DNA from 3 places in the Cellvibrio sp. KY-GH-1 genome. Region 2 is predicted to be linked to each of the others. Evidence: predicted binding sites of a transcription regulator. Region 2 holds the regulator's gene; each other region holds the start of a gene.
What was found. The regulator FliA, encoded in region 2, starts transcription of late flagellar genes. The targets are predictions, from matches to a motif close to TAAAGTTATNNNNNNNNCGGCCGATANCC.
Positions count from the first base shown of each region.

Region 1: a site for FliA is predicted at 1,435-1,463, ahead of flgM (flagellar biosynthesis anti-sigma factor FlgM). Genes of this name have one in related genera too.
Region 3: a site for FliA is predicted at 1,659-1,687, ahead of D0C16_RS24675 (flagellin). Genes of this name have one in related genera too.

Region 1 covers NZ_CP031728.1:1,146,398-1,149,658, reverse strand. The annotation lists gene D0C16_RS04820 (flagella synthesis protein FlgN) at 448-924, opposite strand; gene flgM (flagellar biosynthesis anti-sigma factor FlgM) at 1,025-1,336, opposite strand; gene flgA (flagellar basal body P-ring formation chaperone FlgA) at 1,514-1,768, opposite strand; gene D0C16_RS23970 (hypothetical protein) at 1,687-2,142, opposite strand; gene D0C16_RS04805 (chemotaxis protein CheV) at 2,494-3,261, shown strand, end outside.
Region 2 covers NZ_CP031728.1:927,340-930,600, reverse strand. The annotation lists gene D0C16_RS03885 (MinD/ParA family protein) at 43-867, shown strand; gene D0C16_RS03880 (RNA polymerase sigma factor FliA) at 982-1,701, shown strand; gene cheY (chemotaxis response regulator CheY) at 1,898-2,281, shown strand; gene D0C16_RS03870 (protein phosphatase CheZ) at 2,316-3,119, shown strand; gene D0C16_RS03865 (chemotaxis protein CheA) at 3,145-3,261, shown strand, end outside.
Region 3 covers NZ_CP031728.1:1,128,811-1,132,071, forward strand. The annotation lists gene D0C16_RS24675 (flagellin) at 1-1,546, opposite strand, end outside; gene D0C16_RS04740 (flagellar protein FliT) at 1,776-2,102, opposite strand; gene flgL (flagellar hook-associated protein FlgL) at 2,255-3,261, opposite strand, start outside.

The sequences.
Region 1 (3,261 bases), 220 kb from region 2:
GTTTGCTGTTTGAACCCATTTATAAAAATAACGCGGTTTCAAGTAATAACGGCAATTCAAGAAATCGAGTTTTTAAAATTAGCGACGTGCTAACAAAAATTGTTGCCCTTCATTGTTAACGCTTCACTAAAGTTCCCCGCTTGAATATCAATATTTCTGCGTGGTGCCGGTCGCCATTCGCATAAAACTATCGAACGCTCTGTCGGAAAGAATCGCCTTCAAAAACAACGTGGGTTTTGTCTGAGCTGGATATGATCCGTTTCCAGAGCTTTTGAGCGGTTTTTCCGCAGCAATATCAGCCCATTCGCTGGTGATTCCGCCTCGCTTCACGACGACAACATCAATACGGAATAGCTCCACGCGATGCGTAATTAATCGCTAATAGCAATTTGAAGAAGAAAGGTGCACCGCACGGGAGGTGCGGTGCTGAGTTGGATGCCGGAGTCGTTACGCTTTGGCTACGGTATATGACGAGGAGTGTTGGGTTTGCGTGCCTTTTGCCGTGTAGAGCGAGGGTGCAGCAACTTTACCGCGCAGCAGGTTCAGTAAATGATTGAGCGTTTGCTGGGAACGAGCAATCATCTTGCCATTCACGTCGTTCATTTTTTGGCATTCTTCAAAATCGCTTACCAGGTTTTTCCACTCGTCGCGTAGGGGTAGGGTAGCCGTATTGCGCTGTAAGAAGGTATCCCAGCCGCTGGCATTGGTTGATAGACCTAGTGCGTTGAGTATTTGGTTGCGAATTCTGGCGCTGTTATTTAAATGATCGATAACTGCTGCTTTGCGCTCAATGATCTCTTGCAAGCCTTCTTGTTTGCGTTGTTCAAGCAGTTCGCGCTCGTTGGCAAGTAGTTGCTTGAGTTGAGTGAGTGCGGCGGAATCCTGCGCGAGCATTTGGCGCAGTGCGGTAATATCAAGAGACATAGCAACCTCTTTTGTGTGTCGATGAAGGGTGATAGCCAGGTGCCGGGGAAGAACCTGTCTGCCACCATTCGGTCAATAAAACGGTTTTAAACTTTTCGATTTAACCCAACAAATCCTGATTCAACATGTTTTCTGCGATGCGTTCAGGGTTAATTTCGAAACGCCCCTCGGCAATTGCACGGCGAATTTCTGCCACTTTGTCCAGGTTTACATCTGGCGCACTGTCGATCTTGCTTTGCAAGCGACCCAGAGTTTGTGCTTCCTGACTGAGTACTACCTGATCACCAGCGTTGCCGCTTGGTGCTGGAGTACTGGCAGGCGCCTTGGCTTCTGGAGCACTGCTAGTGCTGGGCTTGCTTCGAGTGCTTTTGGCACTCACGGAGTCCAGTGAATTGTTGGTGTTAAAGTTCATTTGTTTTCCCCTGTTCGCCGTGTGGCGATTTGTACAAAAATGTCACGGTTGCTATGTCGGGACACCGTGGAAGGCTCTGATTGGAGCCTCCCTAGCCAGTTTATCGGCGGTAGTCCGCTTAACTTTAGCAATATTTTAAAAAATCTTTCATCTGCGTGTAGTCTGTGTCTAGTCCAATCAGAGTGTCTGGACTAGGCCCTGACCTTTTACGATTCCCGATATAACTCTTTCCGACGAGCTGTTTTTTACCCGGATTTTTTGCCCCAAGCGACCGTCGCTCATCGCGGTACCTGAACTGCTGACTTTAATGGCGCCCGCGATGGATTCGAGCATCACCACCTCGCCCCGTCTCACAGTAGTGGGGGAATCCATTTGATTGGTTTTGAACACTTCGCCTTTGCCGATGTTGCGTTTTGCTTCCCGGCCAACGATGGCTTGGGGGTATCTGCGAACCCTTGGCGAATACTGCTGACATTGACCAGTGCGCTCGTCAGGTGTGAGCCGGAGATGGATTGGCCGCGGGGTATATCCATGGCGGCGACGGGAATTTCCCGATAAATCATCACTTGCGCTGGAATGTGTACGGTCCAGGCAATTTGCCCAACGCATTGGGCTTTCACACTGATGTTGCCGCCCAGGCCGGATTGATCCTGAGCATTAAACTTCACTGGCGTTGGGCATTGCGCTAGACGTAACCGATCATCGAGGTTGCCAACATTGATATCTATGCGTTCATGGACGGTTCTTCCGTATTCCTCCGCCAGAAAATTGGCTGCATCCTGCTTTAACTGAAGTTGGCTATACAAACCGGATGCGTAACTCTGACCCCAGGGACAAGAAACCCCTAAAAACAGCGTAAAAGCACAAATGTTTAGCGATTTGAGGGGCTTTTGAGCATTTACTGGGAATGATGTTCTTTGGCGCAAAATATTCTTCGCGAAAGTTCTATAAAAACTAGGAAGTTCCATATTTTGTCCTATCCTCAAGTTTATGAACTTGAGGTCAGCCGAAATCGAGTGGTTAACGACTAAAGTCTGACACTTTTTTGCCGCTAACCAGTTTTACTAGCACCAAAGCAAATACCATGCCGTGATCCTGACGGCTGATGCAGGTTGGTCTTCCGTATAAAAGCGACTGGATAAGAATGAGGTAATTGCATGGCCGGCGTAATGGATAGTGTCAATCAGCGCACCCAGCTGGTTGGTCAAAACCGTCTTGAACTCCTGTTGTTTCGCCTTGGTGGCCAGCAGTTATATGGCATCAATGTTTTCAAGGTGAAAGAAGTCTTGCAGTGTCCCCAATTGAACGCGATTCCGGGACGTAGTTCGGTTGTACGTGGGGTGGCCCATATTCGCGGCGGAACCTTGCCGATTATGGATATGAACCTGGCAATTGGTCGCCGCGAGTTGCCAGATATTGAAAGCTGCTTTGTCATCATCACTGAGTACAATCGTACGGCCCAAGGCTTTTTGGTTCGCTCGGTCGAACGTATCGTGAATATGAACTGGGGTGATATTCACCCGCCACCCAAAGGTGCCGGTAAGGAGCATTACCTGACCGCGGTTACTCAAGTTGATGGCCAGTTGGTGGAAATTATCGACGTCGAGAAAATTCTTGCCGAGGTTGCCCCTCCTCGCGAAGAAGTCAGTGCAGGTGTTATTGAAGACGGCATTGCTGATCGCGTAGTGCAAAAACATGTGTTGATCATTGATGACTCCACCATTGCACGTAAACAAATCCAGCGTGTGGTGGAGGGCATGGGAATTCGTACCACCTTGAAGAAAGATGGTGCAGAGGGATTCAACTACCTGCAGGATTTAATGAAAGAGGGTAAAGATCCTTACGCCGAGCTCATCATGATTATTTGTGATATCGAGATGCCGGAAATGGATGGTTACACCTTTACGGCGGAAGTTCGCAATCAT
Region 2 (3,261 bases):
TACCAACAGGTTTGCGTAACAAAATAGGTTTGGAGTGAGTTGATGAGCCAAATGCGACCAGTACAAGTGATCGCGGTATCCGGCGGTAAAGGCGGAGTAGGCAAGAGCAATATTTCGGTGAATTTAAGCATTGCGCTGGCTGAATTACGTCGTCGAGTGGTGTTGCTGGATGCGGATCTCGGGTTGGCCAATGTGGATGTGCTGCTAGGTGTTCGCGCTACCCACACGCTCGCCGATGTACTTGCCGGTACCCACAGCTTAAGTGAAGTGCTGGTTAACGGGCCTGGCGGTATGAAAATTGTTCCAGCGTCTTCCGGTGTACAGCGTATGGCGGAATTAAGCACGGCGGAGCACGCTGGTTTGATTAACGCTTTTAATGAATTGTCCGATCAAGTCGACATATTGGTGATAGATACCGCGGCTGGTATTTCCGATACCGTGGTCAGTTTTGTACGTGCCGCCAACGAGGTGATTATTGTTGTCTGCGACGAGCCGTCATCCATTACCGACTCCTACGCGCTGATAAAATTGCTCAACAAGGAATACGGTATGTTCCGTTTCCGCGTCGTGGCGAATATGACGCGCACACCGCAAGAGGGGCTCAACATGTTTAACAAGTTGAACACCGTATGCGAAAAATTTTTGGACGTGAGCTTGCAGTTTGTTGGTCAAATTCCCTTTGATGAAAACGTACGTAAAGCCGTGCAAAAACAAAAAGCCTTGTTGGAATTTGCGCCTTCCTCGAAAGCCTCTATGGCAATACGCGCACTGGCTCAGGCCGTTGACAAATGGCCAGTGCCCAATGCACCGACAGGGCGGCTTGAATTTTTTGTTGAGCGTTTATTACAGGCTGCCAATGCGCGCTAACCTGTATCTGAAGAGCGAAAAACTGAGTGAGTTGTTGTGTAGTCATGGAATGGATCAGTCTGCATTCTGTAACTACAAAGAAGGTGTTCGATGGCCGCAGTCAATGGTTTAGCCATGTACGATAAAAAGACCTTGCTCGATGCGCAAATCAATATCGAAGACTACGCGCCTTTGGTTAAGCGCATTGCCTATCACATGATGATGCGGATGCCTGCCAGTGTGCAGGTGGATGATCTTATTCAGGCGGGCATGATTGGCCTGATCGAAGCTTCACAGAAATATGACATGTCACGCGGTGCGAGTTTTGAAACTTATGCCGGCATTCGTATTCGCGGTGCAATCGTGGATGAGATGCGTCGTGGTGATTGGGTCCCCCGTTCAGTGCATCGCAACGCCCGTCGGGTGTCCCAGGCTATTGCCGCTGTAGAAGCTCGTACTGGTCGCGACGCGACTGACGGGGAAGTGGCCGCGGAATTAGGCGTTTCTCTGGATGAATACTTCGTCATGTTGCAAGACTCCAGCAGCGCTCGTTTGTTCAGTTATGAAGAAACTTTTGGCGAGGAAGACAGCAACATAGATGCGTCGGAACATAGCAGCGCCTTTGTTAGCCCCTTGGAAGGTATGCAGCGCGACGGTTTGAAAAAAGCGTTGTTTGATGCCATTTGCCAATTGCCTGAGCGCGAACAAATGGTGTTGTCGCTCTACTATGATCAGGAGCTAAACCTGAAAGAAATTGGTTTGGTATTGGGCGTAAGCGAATCGCGCGTTAGCCAGATTCATAGTCAGGCTGCCGCGCGCTTGCGCACCAAGTTGAGTGATTGGCATACCGGTTAGCCGGTTAAATGCTGTACGCGTTGATTAATAAATGCAGGGTGGCTCGGCAGATAGGCTTGAATAATCTATACATGTCAGAATTTGAGCTATGATTTGCATTAAAAGTTGAAGATTTGAGTGCCTTAACTGGCCGATGCTTTAACTCCTACTAGACTATGAGTAAATGAAAATCCCGTTACGGGGAGTGGAGGTTACGTTGGATAAGAACATGAAAATCCTGATTGTTGATGATTTTTCGACGATGCGACGGATCATTAAAAACCTGTTACGCGACTTGGGGTTTTCCAATACCCACGAAGCCGATGACGGTGTTACAGCACTGCCCATGCTGAAAAGTGGCGATTTTCAATTTCTGGTAACCGACTGGAACATGCCGGGTATGACTGGCATCGATTTGTTAAAAGCCGTGCGTGCCGACGAAAAGTTGCGCACTTTACCAGTACTGATGGTGACGGCAGAGGCCAAGCGCGACCAAATCATTGAAGCGGCTCAGGCTGGTGTAAATGGTTATGTGGTTAAGCCATTTACTGCGCAAGCCCTTAAAGAAAAAATCGAGAAAATTTTTGATCGCGTAGGTTAATTGCTTCCGGATCAAATAATAAAAAGGCGTTGCCATGGCATCTGACATTCAAATTTCCGTCAATAGCGAATTCGTGGTTGAGTTGAAAGAGTGCGCAAAGTTGCTCACCGAAAAACTGCAAAGCAACCAGTTCGAAGACGCATCGGTATTGATCCAAACCATCACCCAATCTCGCGATCGTCATATCTTCCAATCGGTAGGGCGGTTAACACGGGGATTGCACGATGCAATTGTGAATTTTAATGTGGATGCTGACCTTACTAAAGAGCCGCCAAAGATCGAAAACTCTGATATTCACGATGCATCCAATCGCTTGAATTACGTCATTGATCTCACCCAAAAAGCTGCTGAAAAAACGATGGATATGGTGGATGAAGCGGCGCCAATTGCAATGAATCTGGGGCAGGAAGCAACCAGCTTACGCGATGAATGGGCACGCTTGAAACGCCGCGAAATGAGCCTGGATGAATTTCGTTTGTTGTATGACCGGATGGATAGCTTTTTAGCACAAATGGTTACGGGTACTGAACAACTCAGTAAAAATTTGCAAGACATTGTATTGGAGCAAGGCTTCCAGGATCTAACCGGGCAAGTATTAAAACGGGTTATCGGTTTAATCAATGAAGTGGAAAAAGATTTAGTGAGCCTGGTGCGCATAGCCGGGCAGGTAGAAGAAATTACCGGCCTCACTGAAGATCGCGAACAGGTCGCTCACGATATGGAAATTATGCATAAGCGTAAAACTGAGGCCGAAGGGCCGCAAATTAATAAAGAGCGGGCTGATGTGGTTGCCGGGCAGGATGAAGTTGACGATTTACTATCGAGCCTTGGCTTCTAATTGCTGAATACTTGAGGAATCTTGAATGAGTTTTGGTGATGACGAAGACATTCTCCAGGATTTCCTGGTAGAGGCGGGGGAAATCCTCGAACGCCTCAGCCAGCAATTAGTGGATTTGGAACAGCGCCCGGAAGATAAAGAT
Region 3 (3,261 bases), 200 kb from region 2:
CAGTATTGTTGTTGAAGCGCATTGCGCCTTGATCGGACTCCAATACAACTTTGGTACCCTGAACGCTGGCGCGTACACCAGTGGTGTTGCTCGCACCATTCAGAGTATCTACCAAGCCCTGCAAGGTAGTTACAGAAGAAAGGTCGATATCCACACCATTCAAGGTCAAGGTATCTGCAGTACCCGCAAATGCAGTTTTAAGATCCATACCGCTAGTTTCAATGGCAACCGTAGAAAACGCATTGGCAGTAACGCCAGTTTCCGCAGTCGCCTTGTTAATCGCGTCAATTTTGCCCAACAAGCTATCAGTGTCTTTGTTGCTGATCACCGTACCATTGATGGTCAAATCACCTACACCCCAAGCGGTATCCGCGTTTGCGGTAGTAATTCCAGCACCCTCGATAACCCCGCCTTTACCGCTCTCGCGGAAGCCAAGTCTGTGGAGATCTTGCAAGGTACCAGTGTTGCCGCGAGTAATGGTAATTGGACGGTCATCATTAGAGGTCAACACCATTTGACCCGTTTGGGACACACCATCACCTACAGAGGAAACCATACCAATGGAGGTAGCCAGATCCAGACCACCGCTGGCAGCAACCGCAATAGTAGCGCCCGTGTTGTTGGCAAGTGTCAGTACGCCATCATCGCCAACAGACGCATTAACTGCACCGCCAGACACGCGATTAATCGCCTCAGCCAGCTCATCAATGGTGGTGGTATTTTCACGCAGTTGATAAGTCTGAACAGCGCCATTCAATTCAGTAACAGTAATGTTCAAGCCCTGGCCAGCATCATTATCGATAATACCGCTACCAACGCGCGAACCATTCAATTGGGTAATTGCCGATGCAGTTACACCACCCACTTTCTCGTTGATGTTTCCGATCAGGTCACTAAGGGTATCTACTGAACCCGCAAAGTCACCGATGGTTTGGCCATTAATCAGCACGTCGCCATCTTTCAGGTCATTGGCACCGGCTAACAAGCTCAGTGATGAGAATTCAGAACCTAACAAATCCACACTGGTTGAGCCCATACCCAGGGTTTTTGCATCCATCGCCTGAACTTTAAATTCGATAGTTTGGTTGGCGCTGGAGCCTACTTGCAGACTTACATTGCCCAACTTGCCGTCCAACAGTTTTTGACCGTTGAATGAGGTGGTATCTGCGATACGGTCCAACTCTTTTACCAGTTGTTGTACCTCGGCATTCAATGTTGCGCGGTCGCCAGAGCTATAGATACCGTTCGCAGACTGTACAGACAGTTCGCGCATACGTTGCAGGATGTTAGTGGATTCTGACAGCGCACCTTCAGCGGTTTGAATCAAAGACACACCGTCGTTAGCGTTACGGATTGCTTGATCAAGACCGCGTACTTGAGAGGTCATGCGGTTAGAAATCGCCAAACCTGCTGCGTCGTCTTTTGCTGAGTTAATACGTGCACCTGAAGACAAACGTTCGGTCGCGCGGTCAAGCGCGTTGCCTGAACTCATCAACTGACGCTGAGCATTCAGAGAGGCGACGTTTGTGTTAATGACTAAAGCCATGATGAATCTCCTGGATTAATAATCTGTTGCAGTAGCTGCGAGTGGCTGGCTTTGCTGCGACATGTCGGTTGATGAAGTCTGAGCACAACGGACTAATCAGCACTTCTAATCAGGTTATCGACACATCCAAGAGGAGCTTTAGAAATTTTTTATGGCGGGAACCAACTATTTACAACAAGAAAGGCAAAAAAATATTTCGTCTGGTTATATAGAGCGGAAAAACGTCAATTTACCGACCGTAAGCATCCATTGCCTTGCTGGCAATTACGTGCTGACGTAACTCTGTCGTTGCTTTGTCGCGATTTTCCTCGGCAAGTACCGACAGCTGCTTATTAATCCCTTTGATCTCCTGAATAACACCCGCCGCTTTCGCCTCAAGATTAGCTTCCGCCAGAGATTCCAGGTATTCGGGGTCATTTATAGACAGTAGACCTTGCTGACGTTGTTGTACCAGGGTTTCAAAAGATTCCCAATCGCCAGCTTGAGCAAGAGATAAAAGCGCTTGGGATTGACTCAGTGCACGTGCCAGGGGGTCTAACAGGGGATTGGTTTCCATAGAACAACTCTTTGTAATGGAATAAACGCAGACTAACTCTATACAGCAAGATTAGCAAAAGATTATCGGTTTGGCGCAGAAGTTTGCCGCGCCAAAACGAGAGTAAGAGCACATTACCATTAGACGTATTCCACAAAATCTGGAAAAGCCGATTATAGATAGGAAAAAAGCGTCAGCTGACTGACCTTGGCAAAGCTCTGATGAGAGGCATTCAGAATCAACGTCTGCATGGACAATTGAATGCTTGCTTCGCTCACATCGACGCTTTCCAAGCTAGCCAATACGGTTTTACTCGATAAAGTAATGTCCATATTCAAGTCTTTCGCGCTTTCCAAGGTATTAGCTCTTGCACCCACCTCACCCTGCACCGCAACTAAATTCGTAATAGTGTTTTCAAGATTGGTCAGTGTTTTAGCAACTAACTTTGCTAATTCTGCTTTACTCTCCGGCGTATCCTGCACATTACGCATGACATCCGCAAAGCGCGACAAGGTAGTTAACAAACCTTGTTTATCCGTGGACTCAATAAAAAAACTGTCTCCCGGCTGGATCAACAGCCCGCGAGTAGATGACGTACCTAAACCCTGGGTCTTCAAGCCCGTTACATCATCTAAAAATGCGTTGCCCCCCTTGATAGTAACCTTGGCATTTGAATTAGAAATAATTCCCTGATCGGTGACCGTTAAACCCAAGCGCGCCAATTGCGCTGCATTGGCAGGATCATTAAATGCATTCGCTAAATCGGTCGCATTGGTTATGTTTTGATTAAAAGTAATCGATTCTACTTTGCCATTCACTTCTAGCTGGAAGGTTAAGGGCGACACACTAAAATCATGGGCTGCAGTAAACGCAAACGGTAAATTAACCGATGTGGTACCTGCCCCTTGGGTCGCAAAACCCAATGCAGTGTCTGTATTTAACGTACCGCTATTGATGTTGATATTTTGGCCGCTGGCTGAATGGAATCCGGTCGCATCAACAGTTAACCCTAAATTCGCTAATTTATCCGCATTACTATTAGGTGCACCCACGACACTGTTAAATGCCGCTGCCAAGTCCGTTGCATTAGTAACGTTTTGATCCAACAATAGCGTTTCGGTCTTTCCACCAACCGAAATTGAAATGTTGGTCGGCGTCAGGGAAAAGTCAAACGCACCTA